One region of the Streptomyces sp. Tu6071 genome, then DNA from elsewhere that is predicted to be linked to it. Evidence: riboswitches for the same ligand, from Rfam matches in the RefSeq annotation. Region 1 holds a riboswitch; each other region holds the start of a gene.
The links. Region 1 has a riboswitch for cyclic di-AMP ahead of STTU_RS14705 (M23 family metallopeptidase). Riboswitches for the same ligand answer to the same signal wherever they lie in the genome.
Positions count from the first base shown of each region.

Region 2: another riboswitch for cyclic di-AMP. It lies ahead of STTU_RS03290 (M23 family metallopeptidase); the one in region 1 lies ahead of STTU_RS14705 (M23 family metallopeptidase).
Region 3: another riboswitch for cyclic di-AMP. It lies ahead of STTU_RS07245 (M23 family metallopeptidase); the one in region 1 lies ahead of STTU_RS14705 (M23 family metallopeptidase).
Region 4: another riboswitch for cyclic di-AMP. It lies ahead of STTU_RS19220 (transglycosylase family protein); the one in region 1 lies ahead of STTU_RS14705 (M23 family metallopeptidase).

Region 1 is NZ_CM001165.1:3,580,031-3,585,471, reverse strand. Features, by position in the region: tRNA gene STTU_RS14720 (tRNA-Met) at 30-103, shown strand; gene STTU_RS14710 (PP2C family protein-serine/threonine phosphatase) at 981-2,147, shown strand; cyclic di-AMP (ydaO/yuaA leader) riboswitch at 2,333-2,471, shown strand; gene STTU_RS14705 (M23 family metallopeptidase) at 2,484-3,836, shown strand; gene STTU_RS14700 (aldo/keto reductase) at 4,120-5,064, shown strand; gene STTU_RS36075 (PrsW family intramembrane metalloprotease) at 5,078-5,441, opposite strand, start outside.
Region 2 is NZ_CM001165.1:798,188-803,628, forward strand. Features, by position in the region: gene STTU_RS03280 (MBL fold metallo-hydrolase) at 1-706, opposite strand, end outside; gene STTU_RS03285 (SGNH/GDSL hydrolase family protein) at 944-1,756, opposite strand; gene STTU_RS03290 (M23 family metallopeptidase) at 1,949-2,677, opposite strand; cyclic di-AMP (ydaO/yuaA leader) riboswitch at 2,680-2,857, opposite strand; gene STTU_RS03295 (tyrosine-protein phosphatase) at 3,215-4,051, shown strand; gene STTU_RS03300 (DUF6126 family protein) at 4,140-4,391, opposite strand; gene STTU_RS03305 (helix-turn-helix domain-containing protein) at 4,391-5,005, opposite strand; gene STTU_RS03310 (aspartate aminotransferase family protein) at 5,070-5,441, opposite strand, start outside.
Region 3 is NZ_CM001165.1:1,775,752-1,781,192, reverse strand. Features, by position in the region: gene STTU_RS07255 (M16 family metallopeptidase) at 1-420, shown strand, start outside; gene STTU_RS07250 (M16 family metallopeptidase) at 441-1,826, shown strand; cyclic di-AMP (ydaO/yuaA leader) riboswitch at 2,752-2,903, shown strand; gene STTU_RS07245 (M23 family metallopeptidase) at 2,916-3,689, shown strand; gene STTU_RS07240 (GntR family transcriptional regulator) at 4,051-4,734, shown strand; gene STTU_RS07235 (HPr family phosphocarrier protein) at 5,038-5,319, opposite strand.
Region 4 is NZ_CM001165.1:4,603,141-4,608,581, forward strand. Features, by position in the region: gene STTU_RS19210 (cytochrome P450 family protein) at 1-466, shown strand, start outside; gene STTU_RS35925 (LysM peptidoglycan-binding domain-containing protein) at 606-1,652, shown strand; cyclic di-AMP (ydaO/yuaA leader) riboswitch at 1,841-2,018, shown strand; gene STTU_RS19220 (transglycosylase family protein) at 2,022-2,732, shown strand; gene eno (phosphopyruvate hydratase) at 3,251-4,537, shown strand; gene STTU_RS19230 (FtsB family cell division protein) at 4,701-5,189, shown strand; gene STTU_RS19235 (DUF501 domain-containing protein) at 5,326-5,441, shown strand, end outside.

The sequences.
Region 1 (5,441 bases):
CGGGAAGGGTGTAGAGTTGGGTTTACCGACGCGGGGTGGAGCAGCTCGGTAGCTCGCTGGGCTCATAACCCAGAGGTCGCAGGTTCAAATCCTGTCCCCGCTACTCAGTACGAAGGCCCCGGCGCCCCCAAGGCGCCGGGGCCTTCGTCATGCCGTGGCGGAGCCCCGCCCGGCCGTCCCCGACTCGCGGCACCGCTCTCCCGGCGCGACCCTGGAAGAAGTACGTACGTACAAGGGGCGCGGGCGCGCGCACGGCCGGCGGGAGGCGAGCCTTGGGGCAGCGAGGAACGGGGCCGGGCGGGGACAACGACTCCGCACGCCCCGAAGACCCCACCCCCGGCTCGCCGCCCTCCGTATCTTCTACGCCAAAGAACTCCGGACAGGCGGGGCCCGACGGGCTCGACCCCGAGCCGGAGGGCGGCCCCCGCACGACCCCCGGGCAGGAGAGCCGCCCGCACACCGACCCCGGGCTGATCGGCTCCGGGTCGGTCGGCCCTGGGCCGGTCGGCTCCGGGCCTGTCGGCTCCGGGCCGGTCTTCGGGGGGCAGGGCGGTTCGGCCGCTGACGACTCAGAATCGGACCACCGAGCCGGTACCGGTTCCGAGGGTTCCGGTGCCTCCGCGAATCCGGAGTCCTCCTCCGACTCGGCGCCCGCGAGCGGCCCCGAGTCCTCGGGTGTCCCCGCGTCCGCCGCCCGCCCCGGCTCCTCCGGCAACCCACCATCCTCCGACGCCTCCGACGCCTCCGCGGCTGCCGCCTCCCGCAGCCCCTCCACCTCCACCTCCGCCGACCCCTCCCTCAGCCCCTCCGCCTCCTCAGGCAGTTCCGGCGATTCCGGCAGCTCCAGCGATTCCGGCGGCTCCACGTGGGACACCCCGCCCCGTCAGGACTACAAGCCGGTTCCGCCTCCGCCGCCGCACCGGCCCCAGCCGCACCCCCAGCTTGCGGCCGCGTGGGCGCGGCGGGAGGTGGCGGTGCGGGTGCTGGTGCGGGTGGTGCCGTTGCTGCTGGTGGTCTGCGGGTTCGTCCTCGGGTTGTTCGCGCCCGCGACGTTCACCGGGGCGCCGTTCTTCGCCGCGGCGCCGCTCGTGGCCGCGCCCTTCGCCTCGTCGCGGGTCACCGCGGGGGTCGGGGGGCTCGCGGTCGTCGGGGAGATCCTGCTCCAGGTCATCCGAGGAAGGTTGCCCACCGGGCCGTTCCTCATCGAGCTGAGCACCGTGCTCACCGTCGCCGCGCTCGCCGTGCTGATCAACGCCCTCATCCGCCGCGGCGACCGCCGCCTCGCCTCCGTGCAGAACGTCGCCGCCGTCGCGCAGCGCGCCGTGCTGCCCGTGCCCGCCGAGCGGATCGGCGGGCTCGACGTCGCCGCGCAGTACGAGGCCGCCGAGGCCGACGCGTTCATCGGCGGGGACCTGTACGCCGTGCAGGACACCCCGTACGGCGTCCGTATGGTGCTCGGCGACGTGCGGGGCAAGGGGCTCGGCGCGGTCGAGGCGGTCTCGGTCGTCATCGGGGCGTTTCGCGAGGCCGCCGAGCAGGAGCCGACCGTGGAGGGCGTCGCCCAGCGCCTCGAACGCGCCCTCGCCCGCGAGGGCCTGCGCCGTCGCGCGCTCGACGCCTTCGAGGGCTTCACGACCGCCGTGCTCGCCGAGGTCCCGCGCGGCGCCGCCGAACTGCGCCTCGTCAACCGCGGCCACACCGAACCGCTGCTCCTCGAACGCGACGGCCGCCTCCACGTCCTGACCCCCGGCGAGCACGCGCTCCCGCTCGGGATGGGCGAACTCGGCGCCTGGCCCGACCGCGCCGAGATCATCGACTTCCCGCCCGGCGCGACCCTCCTCCTCTACACCGACGGCCTCTCCGAGGCCCGCGACGCGCGCGGGCGCTTCTACGACCCCGTCGCCCGCCTCAGCGGCCGCGTCTTCCCGCACCCGCGTGCCCTGCTGACCACGATCACCGAGGAGGTCCTGCGGTACACGGGCGGCGCCACGACGGACGACATGGCCCTGCTCGCCGTCCGCCGCCCCGATGCCCCGGCCCAGGGCACGACCGGCGCGACGGCCGGGGCGGCTGGAGGGACCGGTACGGCCGCCGAGACCGAAACTCTGGGACCCGTGACCCCGCGTGAATCATTCGATAACAATTGACGCCCCATCAGATTCACAGCCTGGACGATTGCCCGGTCAACTCGTCCGGATCACTCGCCACATGTCCGTTTAGCCGCTGGTGGTGGCCGTAAAGGATCATCGGCAACGGCTTGGAATCACCCCTCCGGGTCTATTAACGTTCGATAACGCAGCGCGGTCGTCCCAGTCGGCGAGAGCGTCGGCTCCGCGCGCGTGCGCCGAATCCCGCGAGGGAACCGGGGAACCACTCTTCCGGGGTGAATCGGGTGCCCGTACGGGTGCCCGTAGGAGACCTTCCTGCTCCGAACCCGTCAGCTAACCCGGTAGGCGAGAAGGAAGGAAAGGAGAGTCGCCTTCGTGGCGTCCAACCCGCCTGCCCCCGGCCCGAGCGCCTTCCCCACCGGCATGCTCACCCCCGGCGGTTCGCTGCCGGCCCAGCCCCCGGCCCCCATCTCCGGCGCGCCCTACGGGTCCGCCGTCCCCACCCAGTCGTACGGGTCCGTCCCCGCGCAGCCCTACGGGTCCGCCCCGGCGCAGTCGTACGGTTCCGCCCAGTCGTACGGGTCCGCCCCGCGCCTGCCGTACGGGACCGACGCCGCCCCCGCCGCGTACGCGCCCCCCGCGGGTCACGCCGCCCCGGTGGACGTCTACCCGGGCTCCGTCGGATTCGGCGCGTACGGGAGCGGTGCTCCCGAGGCGGGCGGCGAGTGGAACCCGACAGAGGAATCGCTCGGGTCCGTGCGCGGCCGGCACCGGGTCGCCAAGCAGCGCGGCGGACTCGCCCGCAGCTCGACCGTGCTCGGAGTCGGGGTGCTCGCTGCGGTCGGCGCGGGCGGTATCGCCTCGGCGCAGGAGAAGCCGCCGGTGAAGCTCTCGCTGCCGGAGAAGGTCACGGAGGTGACCGGGCAGCTCAAGCAGGTGCTGCCGGACGCCGAGTCGCTCCCCGGCATCGGCTCGCTCGTCGCCGACGCCAAGGGCGACACGCCCGAACAGCTCGCCGCCAACCCCGCCGCCGCGCCGCTCACCAACGCCGGGCTCAGCGACACCGACCGCGAGCAGGGCGCCACCGACGCGGGCGAGGCGCTGCGCGCCCGCATCCTCGCGCAGGCCGAGAATCAGGCCGACAGCGCGGACCGTACGGCCCGCGAACAGGCCGAGGCGGTCGCGGCGCAGGCCGCCGCCGACCACGCCGCGCAGGCGCAGAAGAAGGCCGCGGACGAGCAGGAGAAGAAGGAAGCGGCGGCGAAGGCCAGGGCGGAGGCCGAGGCGAAGGCGAAGGCGGAGGCGAAGCGCCTCGCGGAACTCGCCCGCAGCTACACCCTCCCCGTCGCCTCCTACACCCTCACCTCGCACTTCGGCGACGGTGGCTCGATGTGGTCCTCCGGGCACCACACGGGGCTCGACTTCGCCGCGCCGACCGGCACGCCGCTCAAGGCGATCCACTCGGCGACCGTCCAGGAGGCGGGCTGGTCCGGCGCGTACGGCTACCGCACCGTGCTCCTTCTCGACGACGGTACGGAGCTGTGGTACTGCCACCAGTCCTCGATCTCGGTGAGCGTGGGGCAGAAGGTGACGACCGGTGAGGTCATCGGTCGCGTCGGTGCGACCGGCAACGTGACAGGCCCTCACCTCCACTTGGAGGTCCACCCGGCGGGCGGCGCGGCGGTCGACCCGCTCCCGTGGCTCCAGGACCACGGCCAGCAGCCCTGAGCCGGCCCGCGCGGGAGGGGTGACCGCGCGAGAGGGGTGACCGCGCGGGAGAGGTGACCGCGCGGGAGAGGTGACCGCGCGGCGGAAGAGTCCGCACGCAAGAAGTTTCAGCGTGGCGGAAGTGTCCGCGTCCGTGCGGATACCTCCGCCGCGCGGACTCCGCTGCGACGCAGACCCGTCCCACCGCAGCCGACGCCCTGCCGCCGCGCGGTCACCGCTTCCCCCGCCCCAGCGATTCCCCCCGCCGGGAATTTTCTGACCGCCTCAGGAGTTGGTTGTCCTCATGACTTCTCTCCGCCCCCTCGGTGCCTCCGACATCGAGGTCTTCCCCCTCGCCCTCGGTGGCAACGTCTTCGGCTGGACGGCCGACCGCGACACCTCCTTCGCCGTCCTCGACGGCTACACGCAGGCGGGCGGCAACTTCGTCGACACCGCCGATGCCTACAGCCAATGGGCGCCGGGCAACGAGGGCGGAGTGTCGGAGCGCATCATCGGCGAGTGGATGAAGGCGCGCGGCAACCGCTCCGACGTCGTCGTCGCGACCAAGGGCGGCGCGCTGTCCACGCGCAAGGGCCTGCGCGCCGACACGGTCAAGGCGGCTGTCGAGGACTCCCTGCGCCGCCTCCAGAGCGACTACATCGACCTCTACTACACGCACTACGACGACGAGTCGGTCGAGGTCGGGGAGTTCCTGACGGTGCTCGACGAACTGGTCGGGGCGGGCAAGATCCGCGCCATCGCCGCCTCGAACATCTCCCCGGAGCGGCTTCAGGAGGCGCTGGACTTCTCCGACCGCGAGGGGATCGCGAAGTACGTCGCGCTCCAGCCGCAGTACAACCTCGTCTCGCGCGACACGTACGAGGGCAGGCTCCAGGACATCGCCGGGCGCGGCGGGCTCGCGGCCGTCCCGTACTACGGCCTCGCGGCCGGCTTCCTGACGGGCAAGTACCGCCCCGGCACCACCGTCGACAGCGCCCGCGCGCAGGGCGCGGGCAAGCACCTCGAAACGGAGCGGGGCCGCAAGGTGCTCGTCGCGCTCGACGAGGTCGCCGAGGCGCACGGCGCCGAGATCGCCACCGTCGCGCTCGCCTGGCTGGCCGCGCGACCGACCGTCGTCGCGCCGATCGCCAGCGCCCGCACCCCCGAGCAGCTCAAGGCGCTCGTTGCCCTCGCCGACCTGACCCTCACCCAGGGCGAGGTGGACAAGCTCACGGCGGCCTCCGCCTGAGGCCCCGCCCCCGCTACTCCCGTGGTGGCGCCCACGGATCGTGGCGCGCGTCCTCCCCGGTCGGCTGTAGCCCCGTCCCCGTCGGAATCCCGGCGGGGACGGCCGCGTACGGGGGCTGTCCCGGGACGCACGGGGCCGGGCCGCCGTAGCCGTACGGGGCCGGACGCCCGCCGTGGCCGTGGGGGGCCGGGCTCCCGCCGTAGCCGTACGGGGCCGGGCTCCCGCCGTACGGGGCTTTGGCCCGGCCGTGCGGCGGCGGTGCCCCGTGCCCGTGCCCGAACCCGTGCCCGTAGCCGGGGCCCTGCCCGTACCCGCGTGGCGGGGCGGGTGGCCACCCGGCCGGAGGGGCGTACCAGCCCCCGGGGGCCGCCGCGTCG
Region 2 (5,441 bases), 2.8 Mb from region 1:
GGAAGTAGCCGGTGTCCCCGCTGTGGAAGACGCGGTGCTCGGGCCCCGCGACGACCCAGGAGGCCCACAGCGTGTGCTGCGTGTTGCGCAGGCCGCGTCCGCAGAAGTGCCGGGCGGGCGTCGCGGTCAGCCGCACCCCGGCCAGCTCCGTCGACTCGTGCCAGTCCAGCTCCCGCACGAGCGCGTCGGGCACGCCCCAGTGCTCCAGGTGGGCGCCGATGCCGAGCGGGACGACGAAGGTCGTGCCGCTCGCCGCGAGGGTGCGGATCGAGGGCAGGTCGAGGTGGTCGTAGTGGTCGTGCGAGATGACCACGGCATCGACGCGGTCGAGCGCGGCGAGCGGGAAGGGGGCGGGGTGCAGGCGCTTGGGCCCGGCGAAGGAGAAGGGGGAGCAGCGCTCGCCCCACACTGGGTCGAAGAGGATGCGGGCGCCGTCGATCTCGGTGAGCACCGAGGAGTGCCCGGTCCAGGTGACGCGCAGGCCCTCGCGCGGGGGCCGCGCGAGGTCGGCGAGGGTCGTGGGATGCACGGGGAGGACGCCGGAGGGGGCGCGCCGGGCGCGGTCCTCGGAGCGGAAGTACGTGCGCAGGAGTTCCTTGCGGTCCGGCGTCGGGGCGCCGCCCGTCATCTCGCCCGCGGGACCCTCCGGGTTGGTGAAGACGCCCTTGGCCGGGTCGAAGTGCGGGGAGCGGCGGATACGGGCCATGCGGGCGCCGCGCGGATCGGCCCCGAAGGCCGGCGGAGTGGGGAGGCGGCGGGTGGGGGGCACGGGTGTCTCCTCGGGTGCGGAAGTTCCGGGGCGGTACGTGTCAATACTCGGCGGGTCCGTCGGCCCGGCGCTCGCCGGGGTGGGCCTTGCGGGGGCTCCGCCCCCGGGCCCCCGCCCCTCAAACGCCGGAGGGGCCGGATTTGGTTCCGCCGGCGGGGCTGCTTCTGCTTCCCTCTACAGCGGCAGCAGATCCGGGCGCTTCGCGTGGACGTGGTCGCCCGAGGACTCGCCGCGCAGGCGGCGGCCGATCCAGGGGACGAGGTACTCGCGGGCCCAGGCGATGTCGTCGCGCCGCTCCTCGAAGGTGCCGCGCGGGCGCAGCGCGGGCCAGGGCTGCTCGGGGTCGGCGGGGATGTCGAGGCCGAGGAGCTGGGCGGCGCGCAGGGCGACGCGGGTGTGGCCCTCGGGGCCGAGGTGGAGGCGGTCGCTGTCCCAGGCGCGGCGGTCGCGCACCGAGCGCAGGGCCCACAGGTCCAGGACGAGGCAGCCGTGGCGGTCGGCGACGGCGCGTACGTGCGCGTTGTACGTGGCGATCTTGCCGCGCAGGTGGCGCAGGACAGGCGTGTCCCGCGTGTCGAAGCCGGTCGCGATCATGACGGTGCCCGCCGCGCCGGAGAGCGTGGCGACCGCCTTCTCGAAGCGTTCGGCGAGGTCGTCCGGGTCGCTGCCGGGGCGCAGGACGTCGTTGCCGCCCGCGACGAAGGAGACGAGGTCGGGGGCGAGCGCCGCCGCGCGGGGGACCTGGTCCCCGGCGATCTGGTCGAGGAGCTTGCCGCGCACGGCGAGGTTGGCGTAGCGGAAGGCGGAGCGCTCGGGGAGGCGGTCGGCGAGCTGGACGGCGAGGCGGTCGGCCCAGCCGGTGAGGAGCCCGTCGGGCCCGGGGTCGCCCACGCCCTCCGTGAAGCTGTCGCCCACGGCCACGTAGGACGTCACGGTGCCCTCCGCGCGGAGGGCCTTGCTGCTGGGAATCCTCGCTTCTCGTGCCACCTCGGCATCCTTCACCTTTACGCCAGACTTACGCCACCGTAGGGAGGGGGTGACACGGAGTGAGAAAGACCACCGGTCAAGAAAGCCCCAACCCCGGAATAAACGGCACCCCTTGGCGGTCGTGTCCCGAAACGGCCGCCGCGGCCCGCCCCTTGGGGGAACGGGCCGCGGCGGCTCTCGGTGGTACGGCGCTCAGGCGTTGACGCCGTGCTGCGCGAGGAAGGTGATCGGGTTGACGTCGCTCCCGTAGTCGGGGCCCGTGCGGACCTCGAAGTGCAGGTGCGGGCCGGTCACGTTGCCGGTCGCGCCGGAGACGGCGATCTGCTGACCCTCGCCGACGCTCTGCCCGGCCGAGACCTTGAAGGCGGAGAGGTGGGCGTACTGGCTGTAGTGGCCGTCGGCGTGCTTGATGACGATCTGGTTGCCGTAGGCGCCGCCCCAACCCGCCGTGACGACCGTGCCGGCGGCGACGGACTTGACCGGGGTACCGGTGTTGACCGGGAAGTCGGCGCCCGTGTGGCCGTGCGACCACAGGCTGCCGTTGCGGCCGTAGCCGCTGCCCTTGACGCCGTCGACGGGCGCGGTCCAGCCGGAGCCCGTGGTGGCCTTCTTGGCGGCGGGGGCCGGGGTCGCGGCCTTCTTCACGACGAGCTTCGAACCGGGCTTGATGATGCCGGGGTTGGCGCCGATGGTGCCCTTGTTCTGCTCGTAGAGCTTCTTCCAGCCGCCGGAGACCTTCTCCTTCTTGGCGATCTTGATGAGCGTGTCACCGGTCTTGACGGTGTACGTCGCGTCCTTCGCGGGGCTCGCGGCGTGGGCGCCGCCGAGGGCGGTGAGCGGGAGCGCCACGACGGCGGCACCGGTGGTGCCGAGCAGCGCGAGGCGACGGGTGAACGAGCGGCGGTTGGCCGTGGCGGACATGCGGATTCCTTCTCCGTCGCCTGCGGGGTGAGCTGTCGGGTTCGGGCTGGAGCTGCCCGGCCACCGGCGCGGTGCGCGCGGTGACTTCACCCCGAGCCGTCCCGGGAGGACCGGGAACGGCGTGAAGCGTGTGGGTCCCCCGCTCCTGCCGGTACGGGTGTGAGTGAGCGTGAGAGTCCGGGGCGGCGGCAGGATTCGGCGTTCCGGCCGGACTGGTGGTGACCGTAAAGGCAATGCGACACGCCGGACAAGCAGCCTTTTTGCGCTGTGAATCACATTTGGTGATCCATTCCGAAGATTTCCGTCACTCTCCGTGGAAACAGCTCGATACGGACAGAACCGGACGTACGCCGTTTGCAGCGAAAACGGTCCACCCCGCCCCGGACCCCCATCCGGCACCGTCCGTCACCGCTATGACGCTGCTCACCTCGGGGTTCTCCCGCGCTCGGGTACCTTGCCCGGCCCCGTGGTCCGTGCGAGTCTCGGCCTCGCGCCCCCGCCGGCGAGCCGCGCCGGCGGCCGACCGGAAGGAGTCCCGTGACGCAGCCGTCCCCGGGGACCGCGCCCGAGCCCGTCGCCACCCCCTCGGCGGGGCCGGAGGAGCCCGCGCTGAGCGCCGTCCGCAACTTCCGCGACGTGGGCGGGCTGCCCACCCGCGACGGCCGCCGCACCCGCCGCGGCGTCCTCTTCCGCAGTGGCCACCTCGCGCACGCCACCGACACCGATGCCGCCTACCTCGCGGGCCTCGGCCTCCACTCCGTCTTCGACTTCCGCAACGCCGCCGACCGCGCCCTCGAAGGCCCCGACGTCGAACTGCCCGGCGTGCGCAATGTGCACCTGCCGCTCAACGACCCGGCGGACGGCGCGGAGTTCTGGCGGATCGTGCGGGACGGGGAGGTGGGCCAACTGCGAGCGGCGCTCGGCGAGGGGCGCGCCGAGGCCCGCATGGAGGCCAGTTACCGGCAGCTGATCAAGGAGCGTACCGCCGAGCACGGGCGGCTGCTGCGGGCGATCGCCGAGGACAGCGTGCCCGCGCTGCTGCACTGCGCGGCGGGCAAGGACCGGGCGGGCACCTCGATCGCGCTCGTCCTGCTCGCCGTGGGCGTGGAGGAGGAGGCGATCGAGGAGGACTACCTCAAGTCGGACGCGCGCCACCGCCGCTACCGCGTCTCGCGCGGCAAGGACGCGGTGGCACCGACGGCGCCGGAGGTGGCCGAGCTGCTCGATCCGCTCTTCGCGGCGCGGGCGAGCTATCTGCGGGCGGCGTTCGAGACGATCGACACGCACTGGGGTGGCCGGGAGCGGTATTTCGGGGAAGTCCTGGGGATGGACGGGGCGCTGCGCGAGCGGTTGAGGGAACGGCTCGTGGAATGACCCCACCGTGGGGGCCCCGCCCCCACACCCCCGCTCCTCACTCGCCGGAGGGGCTGGCATCGCGCGGGTGGAGGGGCTGATCTCTCCGCTACTGGTTCTTCGCTCCCAGCACGAAGAGCAGGTAGAGGAAGGCCGCGACGCCGTGCGCGGCGACGACGTAGACGAAGACGCGGACCCACAGCCCGGTCGGGATCTTGTCCTCGACGAAGCGGCGGATCGGGCTGTCCTCCGGCGAGGACTCCGGGGCCCGCGGGGACGGGGGCGACTGCGGTTCGGGGGCCTTCGGCTCCTCCGCCGTGGCCCGTCCTGCGGGCTCGGGCTGGTACTCGGACTCGGGCATTACGCGCCTCCTGGGTGGACGTCGCCGAGGCAGAGCGCGCCGAGCGGGCTCTGCAAGAGCGTGTGGACGAAGAGCAGCACCGCGCCGTCCGGGTCCGCGGCGGCGATGCGGTGCGGGGTGAGCGAGTCGAAGTGGGCGCTGTCCCCCGGGCCGAGCAGGTGCGCGCTGTCGCCGAGGCGCAGCCGGAGCCGTCCGGTCAGGACGTGCAGCCACTCCTCCCCCGGGTGCACGCGCACGATGTCGCCCTGGCTGCCGTACGGGACCCGTACGCGCAGCGCCTGCATCCCGCGTCCCGAGCCGCCCGCCTGCCAGTACGTCCAGCCGCCCGCCTCGGTGGGTTCCATCGCGCCGGCGCGGACGACCGAGCCCGGTCCGGCGGGGGTCTCGCCGAGGAGTTCGGAGACCGTCGTACCGTAGGTGCGTGCCAGGGCGAGCAGCATCGGCAGGCTCGGCTGCCTGCGGCCCGTCTCCAGCCTGGAGAGGTGGGCCGGGGAGAGGCTCGCGGCCTTCGCCGCCGCCTCCAGCGTGAGGCCCGCGCGGCGGCGCAGTTCCCGCAGGTGCGGGGCGACGGTGACGGCGAGTTCTTCGGACGCGCCTTCGGGCTCGGTGCTCATGCCTCCATTCAGCCACCGTCGTGCCTCTCGGGCAAATTTTTTGCCCGAGAGGCAAAACACGGGGTCAGCGGTGGGCGACCGCCTGCTTCACGATGTTCTTCGCGAAGTCGCCCATGAGGCCGCCGTTGTGCGCGTCGTCCATGACCGCCGTGAAGGCGTCCACGAAGCGGTCCGCGTCCTTCTCGTCGATCACGAGCGGCGGGATGAGCTTGATGACTTCGAGGTGGTCCCCCGAGACCTGCGTCAGGATGCGGTGCTTCTGGAGCAGCGGCACCACGACCATCTGCGCGAAGAGCCCCTTGCGCGCGGCCTGGAGCATCGCCCAGCGGCTGCGCAGCTTGAGCGAGTCGGGGCGGCCGAACTCGATGCCGATCATGAGGCCGCGCCCGCGGATGTCGGCGAGCATCTCGTACGTCGGGATCAGGTCGGTCAGGCG
Region 3 (5,441 bases), 1.8 Mb from region 1:
GCGGGCGCCCCCTCGCTCGGCTGGCTCGACGTCAAGACGAGCGCGGGTGTCGAGATCCCCGCGATCGAGGCGGCCGTGGACGAGGAGCTGGCCCGCTTCGCCGAGGAGGGCCCGACGGCCGAGGAGATGGAGCGCGCCCAGGCCCAGCTGGAGCGCGAGTGGCTCGACCAGCTCGACACCGTCGCCGGCCGCGCCGACCAGCTCTGCCGGTACGCCGTGCTCTTCGGAGACCCGCAGCTCGCCTTCACCGCCGTGGACCGCCTCCTCACGATCACCGCCGACGAGGTGCGCGAGATCGCCGCCGCCCGGCTCCGCCCGGACAACCGCGCGGTCCTCGTCTACGAGCCCACCGCGCCTGAGCAGACCCCCGCCGCCGAGGAAGCGGCCACCGACCAGGACGAGGAGGCGGCGCAGCAGTGAGCGAAGCCGTGCAGAGCACCATGGAGTTCCACCCGCGCCCCCAGCCGGGCCCCGCCAAGCCCTGGGCCTTCCCCGCCCCGGAGCGCTCCACCCTGTCCAATGGCCTGACCCTCCTGCGCTGCGAGCGCCCAGGTCAGCAGCTCGTCGCTGTGGAGGTGCTGCTCGACGTTCCGCTCGACGCCGAGCCGAAGGGCCTCGACGGCCTCGCCACGATCCTCGCGCGCGCCTTCACCGAGGGCACCGACAAGCACTCCGCCGAGGAGTACGCCGCCGAACTGGAGCGCTGCGGCGCGACGCTCGACGCGCACGCGGACCACGCGGGGCTCCGCCTCTCCCTCGAAGTGCCGGTCTCGCGCCTCCCCAAGGGACTCGACCTGCTCGCCGAGGCCCTGCGCGCCCCCGCCTTCGCCGAGTCCGAGATCGAGCGACTGGTACGGAACAGGCTCGACGAGATCCCGCACGAGGCCGCCAACCCGGCGCGCCGCGCGGCCAAGGAGCTGTTCAAGCAGCTCTTCCCGGCCGGCAGCCGCATCTCCCGCCCCCGGCAGGGCACGGCGGAGACCGTCGAGGCGATCGACGCGAAGGCCGTACGGGAGCTGTACGAGCGGTACGTACATCCGGCCACGGCCACTGTGGTCGTCGTCGGCGACTTCGCGGGCGCCGATCTCGACGCCCTGCTCGCCGAGAGCCTCGGCACGTGGACGGGCTCGGCCCCCGCCTCGCCCGCCATGAGCCCGATCACCTCGGACGACACCGGGCGCGTCTTCATCGTCGACCGGCCGGGCTCGGTGCAGACGCAGCTCCTCATCGGCCGTACGGGCCCGGACCGGCACGACCCGGTGTGGGCGGCGCAGGTGCTCGGCACCTACTGCCTGGGCGGGACGCTGACCTCGCGTCTCGACCGGGTGCTGCGCGAGGAGAAGGGCTACACCTACGGCGTGCGGGCCTTCGGCCAGGTGCTGCGGTCCGGGAGCCCGGCGGAGGGCACGGGGCTCGCCCCGGGCGCCGCGCTCCTCGCGATCAGCGGCTCGGTCGACACCGAGTCCACCGGGCCCGCGCTGGCGGACCTGTGGAAGGTGCTGCGCGACCTCGCGGCGGGCGGGCTCACGGACGTGGAGCGCGAGACGGCCGAGCAGAACCTCGTGGGCGTCGCCCCGCTCAAGTACGAGACGGCCGCCGCCGTCGCGGGGACGCTCGCCGACCAGGTCGAGCAGCAGCTTCCCGACGACTTCCAGGCCGCCTTCTACCGCCGCCTCGCCGAGACGGGCACGGTGGAGGCCACGGCCGCCGTCGTGAACGCCTTCCCGGCGGACCGCCTCGTGACGGTCCTCGTGGGGGACGCGGCGCAGATCGCCGATCCGGTGCGGGAGTTGGGGATCGGGGAAGTGACGGTGGTGCAGGGCTGAGGTCGTGGGGACGGGTGCGGCCGGGACGGTGGCCGCACCCGTCCGGTCGGGTTCGGTCCGGGTGAACGTGACCGGGCGGCCTGGTCGGCCTGGCTGGGCTTGTTGGCCTGCCCGCGACCGTCCGGCTCGGTCCGCTCGTCCGCTGCTACCGGCGGGCTCGGCCGGAGCGGGGATCGGGGGCGCGTCTTCACGGTGAGCCCGCCAAGGACTGCGTCAGGGCGTTGGGATCATCGCGGGGGCAACGCTGTGCGGTGCTGAACGGACAGCCGCGGTGAGGTGGTTGGGCCCGTTGGCCACAGTCCGGCGGCCTCCCTCGCCGTCGTCACCGTGCCGGGGGCTCTTGCGAGGGGCTGTGCGTCGATGTCCGGAGGACGGGACCCCCAGGCGCGCGCACGCGGTCCCCGGCGCACCCGCCCGCCCTCCCGCCGGGACCGACTGTTTCCCTCCCGCTCGCTGTCTCGCCGTCAGCCGAGCGCCCGGCAGGCGTGGTCGGTAGAGCGCGGATGTCCGTGACGGTTCGTCGGCCCTCGTGCTCGCCGTGGGCACTGACACAATTGCCCCCGTCACTCGCCCCCGCCACCCGTCCCCCGTCAACCGACCCCCCACCAGCCCCGAAGGCTCACGTCCCCGACGTGCCCCGCCCGTCGTCGTGCTCCCCCACGCAGCCGACAAGTCGCGGACATCGGGCAAGGCTCTCGTACCGGCGGCGGCTGTGCGTCTTTGTCCGGACACGGGGGTACCCAGGGGTCGGAGGCGGACCCGTGATCGTCCCGACGGGGTCGTCATCGTGTCCGTATTGGGTGCATGACGGCCTGTCTGGGGTGTGGCATGAGCAACAAAGGTGCGGTTCCGTTTGTTGCGGAAGTGTTGTCCCGCTTAGCGTCACTCCGGCTGTTCGTCAGGTATGCGCCGCGCCCGCGGCAGCGGACGGCCTTCGCCGAGTTCCGGGGCTCGTACCCGGGAGCCGGGGACCCATGTGTCCCATGGGGTGAATCGGATGCCGTCCGCCGGTGTCCGTAGGAGACCTTCCTGCTCCGAACCCGTCAGCTAACCCGGTAGGCGAGAGGGAAGGAAAGGAACAGCCGCTTCATGGCGTTCACGCGCCCCACGGGCAGGCACCGCCGCCCTGCCGTCCGAGCGTCCCGCACCGGTGCGAAGGTGGCCGGGATCGCCGCGCTCACGACCGGTTCCGTCGTCGGCACCCTCGCCGCGCCCGCGCAGGCCGCGCAGCATGAGGGCCCCGACACCGGCCTCACCCGCGTCATCGGCTTCGACAGCGTCGCCCAGGAGATCGCCACGCAGGCGTCCCTCGTGCACTCCGCCGCCGAGCAGGACGCCGCCGAGGCGGAGGCCGCGGCCCGGGCGAGCAAGGAGGCCGCGAAGGCGAAGCGCGAGGCCGAGCGGAAGAAGGAGGCGAAGGAGCGGGCCGCGCGGGCCGCCGAGCGCAAGCGCCTCAACACCTTCGTCCTGCCGATCCCCGGCTCGTACGTCTCCACCGGCTACCACGCCAGCAGCTCGCTGTGGTCGTCAGGCAGCCACACCGGCATCGACTTCCACGCGGCGAGCGGCACGAGCGTCCACGCGGTCGGGGCCGGGACGGTCGTGAAGGTCGACTGGGGCGGCGCGTACGGGAACGAGGTCGTGCTCCGTATGCACGACGGGACGTACACGCAGTACGGGCACCTGACCGCCGCCACCGTCGCGGTCGGGCAGGCCGTGACCGCGGGTCAGCAGATCGCGATCTCGGGCGCCACGGGCAACGTCACGGGTCCCCACCTGCACTTCGAGGCCCGCACGAGCCCCGAGTACGGCTCCGACATGGACCCGCTCGCCTACCTGCGCGGCCACGGCATCGACATCTGAGCCCTGGCCCGGCACGGGACCCGGTGCCGCCCCCGCACGGGAATCCCGCAGCGGTCTCGTCCGGCCCCCCGCACGGACCCCGCACCAGCCCCGCGTCCCCCGCGCGACGCCCCCGAAAGCCCCCGCCCCCCGGGGGCTTTCGGCATTCCGGCTACGGCCCCCGAGATCCCCCCGGCCCCGCACACCCCCGCCCTTTCCGCCCCGAACCGCCCGTAAACAGCGCACCGGAGCCCGGGGAAATCCGGGGAATGCGCCCTGCCGTGAGGAATTCTTCGCTGTTCTCATAGGGTCACTGCTCTAATGGAGTCACCTCGCGGACGTCCAGACAGCGTTTCGCGGTGATTAATGCGGAGGTCGGGTCATGAGCATTCCCGCGCACTCGGTATGCACGGCGATCAGGGACGATATCGTCTCGGGCGTGTACGAGCGGGGGAGCCGGCTCACGGAGGAATTGCTCGCGCGGAGATACGGGGTGTCGCGGGTGCCGGTGCGGGAGGCGCTGCGCACGCTGGAGGCGGAGGGCTTCGTGGTGACGCGCCGGCACGCGGGGGCGCAGGTCGCGGAGCCGGGGGCGCAGGAGGCCGTGGACGTCCTGGAGACCAGGCTGCTGCTGGAGCCGCTGTGCGCGGCGCGCGCCGCGCAGCGCAGGACCGAGGCGCACCTCAAGGTGCTGCGCGGTCTCGTCCGGCTCGGGCAGGAGCGGGCGCGGCGGGGGCAGGAGGAGGACCTGCGCTCGCTGGGCGGCTGGTTCCACGAAACCCTTGTCCAGGCCAGCGCGAGCGAGACGCTGACCTCGCTCCTGACCCTGCTGCGGCACAAGATCGCGTGGATGTACGTGGTCGAATCGCCCGCCCGCCCGCAGGAGTCCTGGGCCGAGCACGGCGCGATCGTCGACGCGGTGGCGCGCGGCGACGCGGAGCGGGCCCGCGCGCTCACCGCGCAGCACGCCGACCGCGCGCGCCGCGCCCACCGCCTGCGCGGCCCCGGCCCCCGCCCCCCGCGCCGCCCGCCGGGGCGCGACCCCGAGGAGGCCCCCGCCTGGTGAGGTCGCGCGCCCGCCCGGTGACCGCGCGAGCGGGTGTGACCGTGCGCGTCGGCCCGGTGGTGAGGACTTCGCAACATCCCGTAAACAATCCCGGCCTCCCGCATTAACACGGGGGCCGTATACAAAGGGATACGACATCGCGAGACCGTCACCTCGCCACCTTCGCCGTCCCGGCGAGCGGGCATTCCCTGCCCGTAATGGGGTGTGTCTTCGGTGGGCTTTATCGCTGTGCCCGCCCCGGAAATGCGCGAGGACCCGGACGCGTGGAGAACAATTCCGCGCGCCCGGACCCCCGCGTATTCCCTAAACGGTTTCCGGGAGTTCCTGGAGCCCCTCGGCCACGAGTTTGGCGAGCCGGTCCAGGGCCTCTTCCGCCCCCTCTCCCTCCGCGCTCAGCGTGATCTCCTCGCCCCCCTGCACGCCGAGGCCGAGCACCGCGAGCATGGAGCGGGCGTTGACCGCTTCGCCTTCGCTCTTGGCGACGGTCACGGGGAGTCCGGTGGCGGTCGATGCCCGCACGAAGAGGGAGGCGGGACGGGCGTGGAGGCCCTCCGGCCAGCCGACGGTGACGCGACGCTCAGCCATGGTGCAGCCCTTCGGGTCCGGGGCCCGCGCGCGTGCGGGCCCGGTGCGGATACGCGGTTGTGCAGCTTCCGGTGGTGCGGATCGGTGCGGCTTCCAGTGGTGCGGTCGGTGCGGTCTTCCGG
Region 4 (5,441 bases), 1.0 Mb from region 1:
GCTCCACGACGCCCTGGCGGGCCCCGACCACGGCGACGCCCTCCTCACCACCGGCATCGAGGAACTCCTCCGCTTCGACGGCCCCGTCGAACTCGCCACCTGGCGCTACGCCACCGAGTCCTTCGACCTCGCGGGCCGGCAGATCCGCTCCGGCGACCCCGTCCTCGTCGTCCTCGCCGCCGCCGACCGCGACCCCGCCCGCTTCCCCGGCCCCGCCACGCTCGACCTCGCCCGCCGCGACAACCAGCACCTCGGCTACGGCCACGGCATCCACTACTGCCTCGGCGCCCCGCTCGCCCGCCTGGAGGGGAAGACCGCGCTCGCCCGCCTCTTCACGCGCCTCCCCGACCTCGCGCTCGACGCGGACCCCGGACAACTGCGCTGGCGCGGCGGCCTCATCATGCGCGGCCTACGCACCCTTCCCGTCCGTTTCACACCCTCTGGACAGGGATGTGAGCAGTCGTGAACTGAACGCGCGTCAATAATGTGATGTTCGCGTGATCAGTGCTGCATCGACTTGTGACGAGCGTTCGAATCCCGCTACGTTCACGTCCGGATCATCTGTCCCACCAGCTGACCCCTCAGCTGCTTGCGAAAGGCACCGCATGCTCTCCGGGAACGGTCGCCACCGACGCCCCCGCCAGGCCCCGGCCCTTGTCATCGCGGCAGGGGTCACCGGCTCCGCCATCGCCATCCCCCTCCTCGGCGCGGGGACCGCGAGCGCCGACCAGGGTCCCTGGGACCGCCTCGTGGAGTGCGAGACCGGCGGCGACTGGGCGGCCGACAACGGCAACGACTACTACGGCGGCCTCCAGCTCTCCGACGAGGAGTGGGAGGCCAACGGCGGTCTCGACCTCGCGCCCCGTGCCGACATGGCGACGCCCGCCCAGCAGATACAGGTGGGTCAGCGCATCCTCGCGACCCAGGGCCCCTCCGCCTGGCCCGGCTGCGCCCTGAGCGCCGGGCTCACCGCCGAGGACGGCTCGACGGCCTCGACGCCCGCACCGCAGGACACGCCGAGCGCCACGGAGACGGGCAAGGCGCAGACGGACAAGCAGGACAAGAAGGAGAAGAAGGGCAAGGAGGCGGACGCTTCCTCCTCGTCCTCGGCGAGCGCCGACCCCTCCGCCTCGAAGACGCCCGACGCCGACGCCTCCGGCGAGGCCCCCTCCGCCGACGCCTCCGCGAGCCCCTCCGGCAAGGACAAGGACGGCGCCACGGGCAAGGACGGCGCCGCGGGGCAGAGCCGCGGCAAGCACGCGAAGCCCGACTCCTCCGCCTCGTCCTCCGAGACCGCGGACGCCACCGGCTCCGCCTCGCCCTCCGAGTCGACCACCGTCCCCGGCGGCGACCCCTCCGGCGAGACGTCCGCCACGTCGGGCGACGACCGCGACTCCGGTGCCGACCGCTCCGCCCCCGGCGGGCGTCACGCGGCCACGGACACGGAGGGTCAGAAGGGTGCGGACGGGGCGGACAAGACGGACGCGTACAAGGTGCGCGAAGGGGACAATCTCTGGAGCATCGCCGAGGCGCACGAGCTCGCCGACGGCTGGACCGGGCTCTACGAGCAGAACAAGAAGATCATCGGGACTGACCCGGACCTCATTCTTCCTGGCCAGAGCCTGGATCTTGGTGCGGATTCAGGGCGATAACCGGACAAGCGGTTGACCGTGTCTGTCCGTTATTGTCCGGTAGGGGTCGAGTGAGACATGAGTCTCAACCGCCCTGATCGTCTTTGAAGTTCCGCTGATTTGTTGCTTAACGTCGTGCTCGCTTCCCCACCGGGAGGCCCCGACGGTCGTCACGCCGAATCCTGCCGGCGCCCGTTTCGGGACAGTCGTCGCGTCACGCGCCGAAGGCAGGAGCGGGGGAACCAAGGTTTGCGTCCCAGCCGGCGCCCGGGAGACCGGGCGCCGGTCCGGGGCTAGGGGTGAAGCCGGGCGGCAGCCGCCGTCCGGCCGGGCAACTCACAGGCCCGAACCCGACAGCTCACCTCGTAGGCGTCGGTGAGGAGACCCTCCATGCTGTTTTCCGGCAAGGCCAAGCACCGTCGCCGTCGTACCACCCGAATCGTCGCGTTCGCCGGTGTCACCGGTGCCGCGATCGCCGTCCCGCTGATGGCGACCGGCAGCGCCTCCGCCGCCTCGACCTCCACCTGGGACGCTGTCGCCCAGTGCGAGTCCGGCGGCAACTGGTCCATCAACACGGGCAACGGCTACTACGGTGGCCTCCAGTTCAGCCAGTCCTCCTGGGCCGCCGCCGGCGGCACCCAGTACGCCTCGCGCGCCGACCTGGCCACCAAGGACCAGCAGATCGCCACCGCCGAGCGCCTCCTCGACATGCAGGGCCCGGGTGCCTGGTCCTGCGCCGGCGCCGGCAACCTCAGCAACGACGGCGTCGACCCGGGCGTCAACCCCAGCGGTGGCGGTCAGCAGTCGCAGCCGCAGGAGCGTTCCTCCAGCGACCAGAGCGCCTCGCGCAGCCAGGAGCGCCAGGCCCCGCAGCAGCAGCACACCACCCCGAAGTCGACCACCGGCACGGTCAAGACCGACACCGGCATCACCGTCCCGAAGGGCGACGGCGAATACAAGGTCGTCAAGGGCGACAGCCTCAGCGAGATCGCCCAGAAGCACCACGTCTCCGGCGGCTGGAACAAGCTCTTCGAGCTGAACAAGGACATCGTCAAGGACGCCGACCTCATCTACCCGGGCCAGCAGCTCCACCTCAGCTGACCCCACCGGGGACCCTCGTCCCCCACGCAGGACCGCCCCGCCCCGTCGCGTTCTCCCCCGTACGCGACGGGGCGGGGCTTTTCCGCGCCCCCCGTTCCACCCGTACGCGGCAGGACGGACTTTCCGCACCGCACCGCGCCGCCCCCGCACCGCACCGCGCCGCCCCCGCACCGCACCGCGCCGCCCCGCCGCGCCCCATTCCGCCCCCGCCCCGGCAGGCCGCCCCCGCTCCGTTCCGCCCCGCGCCGGGCCCCCGCCCCCGCGGCCCGCCCACGCCCCGTATCCCCTCACCCGCGCGCACCCCCGCTCACCAGCGCGGCTCACCTGTCACCCCCTCGGCTCAGATGCCCCGATCGGCCCCGTTCCGCCCACCCGATTCGCCCCATTCACCGGCTCTGTCCCACGGATTGCGGCCGAGTCCCGGGCGTAGGCCGGTACCGGCCCCCGGGCCGGTTAGGCTCATGCAGCGGAAGACCCCGCAAGGGCCCCCGCAGACCTGCTCCACATCCCAGAAGGAGATGCTCGTGCCGTCCATCGACGTCGTCGTAGCCCGGGAAATCCTGGACTCCCGAGGCAACCCCACGGTCGAGGTCGAGGTCGGCCTCGACGACGGCAGCACCGGCCGTGCTGCCGTGCCCTCCGGTGCGTCCACCGGTGCCTTCGAAGCCATCGAGCTGCGTGACGGTGACGCCAACCGTTACCAGGGCAAGGGCGTCGAGAAGGCCGTCCTCGCCGTCATCGAGCAGATCGGCCCGGAGCTCGTCGGCTACGACGCGACCGAGCAGCGCCTGATCGACCAGGCGATGTCCGACCTCGACGCCACGCCCGACAAGTCCTCGCTCGGCGCCAACGCCATCCTCGGCGTCTCGCTCGCCGTCGCGCACGCCGCCTCCGAGGCGAGCGACCTCCCGCTCTTCCGCTACCTCGGCGGCCCCAACGCGCACCTGCTCCCGGTGCCGATGATGAACATCCTCAACGGCGGTTCGCACGCGGACTCCAACGTGGACATCCAGGAGTTCATGATCGCGCCGATCGGCGCCGAGTCGTTCTCCGAGGCCGTCCGCTGGGGCGCCGAGGTCTACCACACGCTGAAGAAGGTGCTGAAGGAGCGCGGCCTGTCCACCGGGCTCGGCGACGAGGGCGGCTTCGCGCCGAACCTCGACTCCAACCGCGCCGCGCTCGACCTCATCGTCGAGGCGATCAAGGAGGCCGGTTATGTGCCGGGCCGCGATGTCGCGCTCGCGCTCGACTGCGCCGCCTCCGAGTTCTACAAGGACGGCAAGTACCGCTTCGAGGGCCAGGACCGCACGGCCGCCGAGATGACCTCGTACTACGAGGAGCTGGTCGGCGCCTACCCGCTCGTCTCCATCGAGGACCCGCTCTTCGAGGACGACTGGGAGGGCTGGGCGACCGTCACCGAGCGCCTCGGCGACAAGGTCCAGCTCGTCGGCGACGACCTCTTCGTCACCAACCCCGAGCGCCTCCAGCGCGGCATCGACGAGAAGTCCGCGAACGCCCTCCTCGTCAAGGTCAACCAGATCGGCTCGCTCACCGAGACGCTGGACGCCGTCGAGCTGGCCCAGCGCAACGGCTTCAAGTGCATGATGTCCCACCGCTCCGGCGAGACCGAGGACGTCACGATCGCCGACCTCGCCGTCGCCACCAACTGCGGCCAGATCAAGAGCGGCGCCCCGGCCCGCTCCGAGCGCGTCGCCAAGTACAACCAGCTGCTCCGCATCGAGGAGATCCTCGACGACGCGGCGGTGTACGCGGGCCGCTCGGCCTTCCCGCGCTTCAAGGGCTGACCCGCCCCCGGCCCGTACGCGCCGAGGCACCCCGCCGCGTACGCGGTGCTGAGCCTCCGCACGCCCCCGCACCCGGTCCCGTACCGTGTGCGGGGGCGTACGCGTGTGTGCCGTACGCCTGTGCGCACGGCGCGCGAGACCCGCACGAGGGGGGAGATCCGTCATGGCACGGAAGAACGACGGCGAGCGCTTCTCGACCGCGACCCGTCTGCGCGTCCTCGGCGAGCAGACGGCGGCCCGCGTCTACCGCTCCCAGTCCCGCCGCCAGGCCCACCGTTCCCGCCTCACCGGGCGCGCCGCGATCCTCGTCCTCGTGCTGTGCGCGCTGATCGTCGCCCTCGCGTACCCGATGCGGCAGTACATCGCCCAGCGCGACGAGATCGCCGAGCTGCAGCGCGAGCTGAGCACCCACCAGGACGACGTGGAGCGGCTGCGCGACGAGAAGGCCCGCTGGCAGGACCCCGCCTTCGCCCGCCAGCGCATCCGCGAGCGCCTGCACTACGTCCTCCCCGGCGAGACCGGCTACACCGCCCTCGTCCCGGGCGCCGCGAGCGCGGGCCCCGAGCCGGAGGACGCGGCGGCCACCCGCCCCTGGTACACCAACGTCCTCGGCGGCATCGACGAGGCCGACCGCGCGGCGGCCCTGCGCTGAACCGGGCGGCGGCCCTGGGCTGAGCCGGGTGGGGGGCGGGCTCCGCGCCCGTACGGGGATACTGGAAGCCCGTACCCGCGTACGTACGCACGCGGCCGTACGCACCCGACCCCGCGCCCCCGATCGAGAGCCCCGCATGCACACGCCCCCGCCGACCACCGCGCCCACCGAGCCCACCGAGGCCGATGTCGAGGTCTTCAGGCTCCAGCTCGGCCGGCCGCCGCGCGGACTGCGCTCGATCGCGCACCGCTG